DNA from 2 places in the Devosia sp. T2-14 genome. Region 1 is predicted to be linked to the other one. Evidence: predicted binding sites of a transcription regulator. Region 1 holds the regulator's gene; the other holds the start of a gene.

Region 1 (3,413 bases):
CTATGGCACGCTGCTGGGTTGTTTCGGGCTCGGCGCAATTGGCGGGGCCTTCGTCAATGCGCGGGTCCGCGAGCGGTTCAGCAACGAGGTGATCGTGCGGCTGGCCTGCATCGGCTTTGCACTGAGCTGCGTTGGCCTGGGGTTGAGCCGGGACGTGCTGCTCAGCCATTTCGTGCTGATCCCGGCCGGCATGTCGTGGGTTTTGGCGTTCTCGCTGTTCAACGTCTCCATCCAGCTGTCGTCACCGCGCTGGGTGGTGGGACGCGCCCTGTCGCTGCACCAGACCGCAGTGTTTGGCGGGCAGGCGGCGGGCAGCTGGATCTGGGGCCTCAATGCGGATTGGATCGGGCTGGAATGGACCTTTGCGGCGGCGGGCGTGGTGCTGCTGCTGTGTGCGCTGCTGGGCTTCAAGCTGCCGCTGCCGCAGTTCAACTCGCGCGACCTCAACCCGCTCAATACGTTCAACGAGCCGATCCTCAAGCTCGACCTGCGGGCCCGCAGCGGTCCGATCATGGTGATGATCGACTACATCGTCGATCAGAATGATATTCCGAAATTCCTTGAACTGATGGCGGCCCGGCGGCGCATTCGCATCCGCGACGGGGCCCGGCAGTGGGGACTGTTGCGCGATCTCGAACATCCCGAAATCTGGACCGAGACCTATCATGTGCCGACCTGGATCGACTATGTCCGGCACAATATGCGCCGCACCAAGGCCGATGCCGAGAACAGCGAACAGCTGCGCGCCCTGCATCGTGGCACCGAGCCGCCGCGCGTGCATCGGATGATCGAGCGGCAGACCGTGTCCCTGCGGGACGACATGCCGCTGGTGGATTCCGGGGACGTTTAGGGGGCGGGTCGTCTAGCTCCGGGGCTGCCCACGGACTTGATCCGTGGGCCTTTTTCGACGCCTGCGGTGACTGGGAGGGGCCCGCGGATCAAGTCCGCGGGCAGCGCTGGTGGTTGTTTGAGTACATGGTGTCACGCCCTCGTGGTTCGAGGCTCGCGAAGGGCTCGCGCCTCACCATGAGGGCTACTGGGTAGGGGGCGGGTGGTCCCGCCAAAGCCTTACGCGAGTTGAGCAAATCGCTCGTCGAAGGCGTAGCCGGCGCCGCGGACGGTGCGGATGGGGTCGGCATCTTTGCCGCGGTTGATGGCGCGGCGGAGGCGGCCGATGTGGACGTCGACGGTGCGTTCGTCGACATAGACATCGTTGCCCCAGACGCCATCGAGCAGCTGCTCGCGCGAATAGACGCGGCCGGGGTGGCGCATCAAATATTCGAGCAGGCGGTATTCGGTGGGGCCCAGATGTACGTCGCGGGTGGCGCGGCGCACGCGGTGGGTGGTGCGGTCGAGTTCGAGATCGCCGACCTTGAGGGCCGCCGTCACCAGGTTGGGATTGGCGCGGCGCAGCAATGCATGGATGCGGGCGATCAGCTCGGGGACCGAGAAGGGCTTGACGATATAGTCGTCGGCGCCGGTCGAGAGGCCGCGGACGCGCTCTTCCTCTTCGCCGCGGGCGGTCAACATGATGATCGGCACGCGGGCGGTTTCCTCGCGGGCGCGCAGGCGCCGGCACAGCTCGATGCCGGAGATTTCGGGCAGCATCCAATCGAGCAGGATCAGATCGGGGAGTTTTTCCTGGATGGCGTGCTGGGCCTCGTCGCCGGTTTCGGCGGTGACCACGCGGAAGCCTTCGGCTTCCAGGTTGTAGCGCAGCAGGATGGCGATATCGCCTTCGTCTTCGACCACAAGAATGGTGGCGGGCATGGGGTGGCTCCCCTTTGTGGGTTCAACACCGGTTTCGGTGTTTGTGGCCCACCCCTCCCGGCCTCCCCCTGGCAGGGGGAGGGGCAGGGCGGTGGGTATGGAGGCAGAAAGTACCGGCGGGGTGACGCGGCCCCGCTGGGTGCTTAGGCCTTGATCTGGGTGCGCTGGAGTTCCTGCACATCGGTGGTCAGCTGCTTGCCGGTCTGCAGGTAATAGGCGCGCTCGGCGATGTTGGTCGCGTGGTCGCCAATGCGTTCCAGGCTCTTGGCGCAGAACAGCAGCTGGGTGCAGGGGGTGATGTTGCGCGGGTCTTCCATCATGTAGGTCAGCAGCTCGCGGAACAGCGAGGTGTGCATGGCATCGACTTCGTCGTCGCGGTTGCAGACCTCGATGGCCCCGGCGGAGTCGCGGCGGGCATAGGCATCGAGCGCGTCCTTGACCTGGCGCAGCACCAGGGCGGTCATGTTCTTGACGCCGTTATAGAAAGTGGGCTGCAGGTTGAGGCCTTCGAGCTTGAGCGAGCGGCGGGCCAACTGCTTGGCCATGTCGCCCACGCGCTCGAGATCGGCAGCGACGTGGATGGCGGTGATGATCGAACGCAGGTCCGAAGCCATGGGCTGGCGGCGGGCGATCATGGAGACGGCCATGTCGTCGATGCGGCGCTGCATGTCGTCGATCTGCTGATCGGCGATGATGGTGAGGTCGGCCAGTTCGCGATCGAGCTTGAGCAGGGCCTTGGTGCCATTTTCGATGGCGACTTCGACTTGACCGCCCATTTCGGCGATCATCTGGGCGAGGGCAACGAGCTCGTCGCTATAGGCGGTGACGATATGGTCTTTACCGATATTGGGCATCTGAATTCCTCTAACCGATACGGCCCATGATGTAGTCCTGGGTCTGCTTGTTGACCGGGTTGGTGAAGATGTCTTCGGTGACGCCTTCCTCGATCAGATTGCCCAGGTGGAAGAAGGCCGTCTTCTGGCTGACGCGCGCGGCCTGCTGCATCGAATGGGTCACGATGACGATGGTGTAGTTTTCGCGCAGTTCATCGATCAGTTCTTCGATGATGGCGGTGGCGATGGGGTCGAGGGCCGAGCAGGGCTCGTCCATCAGGATGACTTCGGGGCCAACGGCAATGGCGCGCGCAATGCACAGGCGCTGCTGCTGGCCGCCCGACAGGCCGGTCCCGGGTTCGTTGAGGCGATCCTTCACTTCCTCGAACAGGCCCGCCTTGCGGAGCGAGGAGACGACGATCTCGTCGAGGTCGGTCTTGGAGCGTGCCAGGCCGTGGATCTTGGGGCCATAGGCGACGTTATCGTAGATCGACTTGGGGAAGGGATTGGGCTTCTGGAACACCATGCCGATGCGGGCGCGCAGTTCCACCACGTCCAGGTTGGGATCGTAGATGTCCTCGCCATCGAGCTTGATGGTGCCGCCGACGCGGGCGCCCTCGATGGTGTCGTTCATGCGGTTGATGCAGCGCAGGAACGTGGACTTGCCGCAGCCCGACGGGCCGATGAACGAGGTCACCGCGCGGTCGGGGATATCGATCGAAATGCCGTGCAGGGCCTGCTTGGTGCCGTAGTGAACGGTGACGTCGCGGGTGGACAGGCGGATCGGGCGCTCGAGGGCGTCGGTGGGGT
Region 2 (3,413 bases), 270 kb from region 1:
ATGAAAGGCTCCATGCGCTGATCAAGAGTGTTTCCACCTCGGCGGCGCGCACCTGGATTATGCTCCTCCTGGCTGTCCCTTAGTCCGCTTTCAATCACAGCACATTTGAGAACAAACAGTTCAATGGTGTGCGCGCTCAATTGAGAAGATTTCCCTTGAGACTTTTGAAGATCGCGTTGAAAACCTCAATGTTCGTCGTTTCCGGCAACACCACGTTGATGTTGTAAGCCAGTTGAAGGCCTTTTCCTTGCTCCAAGGGTACATGATTGCGAGCTTCGCCGCCGTCGCCTGCCAGTTCGGCCGGTGAGTCCGCCGATAGCTGCTCCAGCTTTGCGCCTTTCGCATAGTCCTGAAAGCACTGGAAAGTTTGCAGCATCAAACGCAGAATACGGTCGCTCTTAGTTAGGCCGGTGATTGCGACCAAGATGTCCACCAACGCCCCGTCCGAAGCATTGTGGGCATAACTGTTGCGGCGGAAAATTTCTGGAAAGCCATTACGCATTGCCTGGAGCGCGGCCTGTGGTCGCCCACCTTCCGTCTGAAACTGTGAATACAGCTCGGTTGGTACCCCACCCTGATTCAGCATTTGGGTGGCCTTCATAATGGGTATGATTGGTCTTGCTGCACCTCCGGAGGCTTCCAGGACAGTCGCCAAGAAGTCTGTGCTGAATATGGGCGGTTTTTCCGCTTGAGGTATTCGATCGAGTACCCTTTTTAGAACACCAGGGCTAACGGTGTAAGGTATGTTCCCCGGTATCTTACGACGCGCGGGTTCGGCGGCAGTCGATTCTTTGACCTCTTCGGTGTCTGCGGTCGCTACCTGCATCGCGGGTCGTGGCCTGCGCCTCGGTACTGGCGCGGGCGCCTTGGTAGTCTCTGCTGCCGGAACAGTTACTTCGTCTTCATCTGCCATGGAGCCCCCTCCAACAAGATTCCTCTTTTGACACTACCCGAATATCCTCGTGCCACCAATCAGCTACTTCCTCTAGGCTCACAATCGATTACCCCTCATCTTAGGAGGAGGCCCCACTTGGCATCCCTCCGACTATCATTCCTCCTAGACCTCCCTGTCATCTATCCGTGGCGTCCGCTTTCTCCGGAGGCCACCTGAAAGCCGCCAGTCAGCAACCCACCCCGTTGACGGCGTTTACCACCAGGTACGATGCGGCGGTTATGGCGATCTGCGATCAATCCAATCACTTCACCCACCACTTAACCATTGACATGCCGAAACCACTTACTTAATCTTTCGCTTAACCAACGAGGAGTTTCCGCCATGAACGTCCACCCCAAACCCGAGCATTCCGTGGCTCACGGCACCTTTGTCATTGAGCGTAAATTGGCCGCCGATCCCGCCCGCGTCTTCCGCGCCTGGGCCGATCCGGAGATCAAGGCCCGCTGGTTCGGCACCTCCGAAGATGGCCAGGGGCATTTCGATTTCCGCGTCGGCGGCCGCGAGCATAGTGGCGGCAAGGGCCCCAATGGCGAGCACTTCACCTTCGACGTGCTCTATCAGGACATCGTGCCCGATAACCGCATCGTCTATTCCTATGACATGACCATGGGCGGCCGGCGCATTTCGGTGTCCGTTGCCGCCATCGAGCTGTTTCCCGATGGATCGGGCACCCGCATGACGGTCACCGAGCACGGCGCCTTTCTCGATGGCCTCGACAAGATGAGCGATCGCGAACAGGGCACGCGGTGGCTGGTCGACCAGCTCGCCGCCGAACTCGACCGCCAGCTCAAGAACTAGCCATCTCCGCCGCCCCATTCCCCGGCCTGCTCTCTGCATCGGAGGGCGGGCCGGTGCATTTCTGTCAAAAACGCGACAAATCCGCGCCCACGCCCGCAAAAGCCTATGGCAAGTTCAAGGATGAGTGCTAAGGCGCGCAGCACGACCTTTGCGACACTTAAATGACAGTTCGGTGACATGACCAAAAGCGCCCTCGACAAGGACCTGCAGCGGGTTTCCGGACTTGAAGTAGCGACCCTAAAGCTATCGCGCTCGCTCGCAGCCCCGGGCATTGCCCTGGTCTTCCTGCTGCTGGCGGCCGTCTGGGCCAGCTACGTGGTCACCGATGGCCCGATGAGCTACCTCGTCGTGATCGCCGCGGTTATCGCCGGCTACATGGCCCTCAATGTCGGCGCCAATGACGTTGCCAACAATATGGGCCCCGCCGTGGGCTCGAAGGCCCTCACTATGGGCGGCGCACTGATCATCGCGGCCATTTTCGAAGCCGCTGGCGCAATCCTCGCCGGTGGCGACGTGGTCAATACGGTGGCCCGCGATCTGCTGATCGGCGACACCATCGAAACCAATACCTTCGTGCTGCTGATGATGGCCGCCCTGCTGGCCTCAGCGCTCTGGGTGAACCTCGCCACCTATATCGGCGCCCCGGTCTCCACCACCCATGCGGTGGTGGGCGGCGTGGTCGGCGCGGGCGTGGCGGCGGCGGGCTTCTATTCCGTGGCCTGGCCGGTCATCGGCAATATCGCCATGAGCTGGGTCATTTCCCCGGTGCTGGGCGGCGCGGCGGCAGCTTTGCTGCTCTCCTTCATCAAGCACACCATCACCGATCGCATCGACAAGGTCTCGGCCGCCCGCATCTGGGTGCCGGTCCTCGTGTCCCTGATGACCGGCATTTTCGCCATGTATATCGCCACCAAGGGCCTCGGCCGCATCTGGTCGCCGAGCATGCCGATGGTGATCGGCCTGGGCATTGGCTTTGCCGTGCTGGGCTGGATCGGCGCCATGCCACTGGTGCGTCACCAGTCGATCGGCATGGAAAACCGCAACAAGCACGTCTCGACGCTGTTCCGCTTGCCGCTGGTGGTTGCCGCAGCGCTCCTGTCCTTTGCCCACGGCGCCAATGACGTGGCCAACGCCATCGGCCCCTTCGCCGCCATTGTCAGTTCGCTGCAGTCCGGCCATGCCGAGGCCTCGGGCCTCACCCTGCCCTTCTGGGTGCTCGCCATTGGCGCCATCGGCATTTCGCTGGGTCTGGCGCTGTTCGGCCCCCGCCTGATCCGCACCGTCGGCGAGCAGATCACCAAGCTCAACGAAATCCGCGCTTATTGCGTGGCCCTGTCGGCCGCCGTGACCGTGCTGGTCGCCTCGGGCCTCGGCCTGCCGGTGTCCTCCACCCATATCGCGGTCGGCGGCATTTTCGGTGTCGGCTTCCTGCGCGAATACTATTCGCGCCGCGACCTCGATTTCGCGGCTGTCCCGGTCCATGCCAAGCATATCGATCCGGCCACGCTGAACGCCACGCCCGAAGCGGCCCTGGCCATGGAGCGCAAGACGGAACGCCGGAAGCTGGTCCGCCGCCAGCACGTCACCGGCATTGCTGCGGCCTGGGTCGTCACCGTCCCCGCCTCCGCCGTCCTCGCCGCCGTCCTGTTCTGGGTCCTCG

What was found. The regulator PhoB, encoded in region 1, activates phosphate uptake and scavenging genes when phosphate is short. The targets are predictions, from matches to a motif close to TGTCATNNANCTGTCAT.
Region 2: a site for PhoB is predicted at 1,904-1,920, ahead of ACZ5WT_RS18940 (inorganic phosphate transporter). Genes of this name have one in related genera too.

What each region holds. Positions count from the first base shown of each region.
Region 1 is NZ_AP027921.1:239,378-242,790, reverse strand. It holds gene ACZ5WT_RS01215 (MFS transporter) at 1-850, shown strand, start outside; gene phoB (phosphate regulon transcriptional regulator PhoB) at 1,069-1,770, opposite strand; gene phoU (phosphate signaling complex protein PhoU) at 1,914-2,624, opposite strand; gene pstB (phosphate ABC transporter ATP-binding protein PstB) at 2,635-3,413, opposite strand, start outside.
Region 2 is NZ_AP027921.1:3,836,319-3,839,731, forward strand. It holds gene ACZ5WT_RS18925 (Swt1 family HEPN domain-containing protein) at 1-140, opposite strand, end outside; gene ACZ5WT_RS18930 (DUF5343 domain-containing protein) at 137-913, opposite strand; gene ACZ5WT_RS18935 (SRPBCC family protein) at 1,277-1,753, shown strand; gene ACZ5WT_RS18940 (inorganic phosphate transporter) at 1,931-3,413, shown strand, end outside.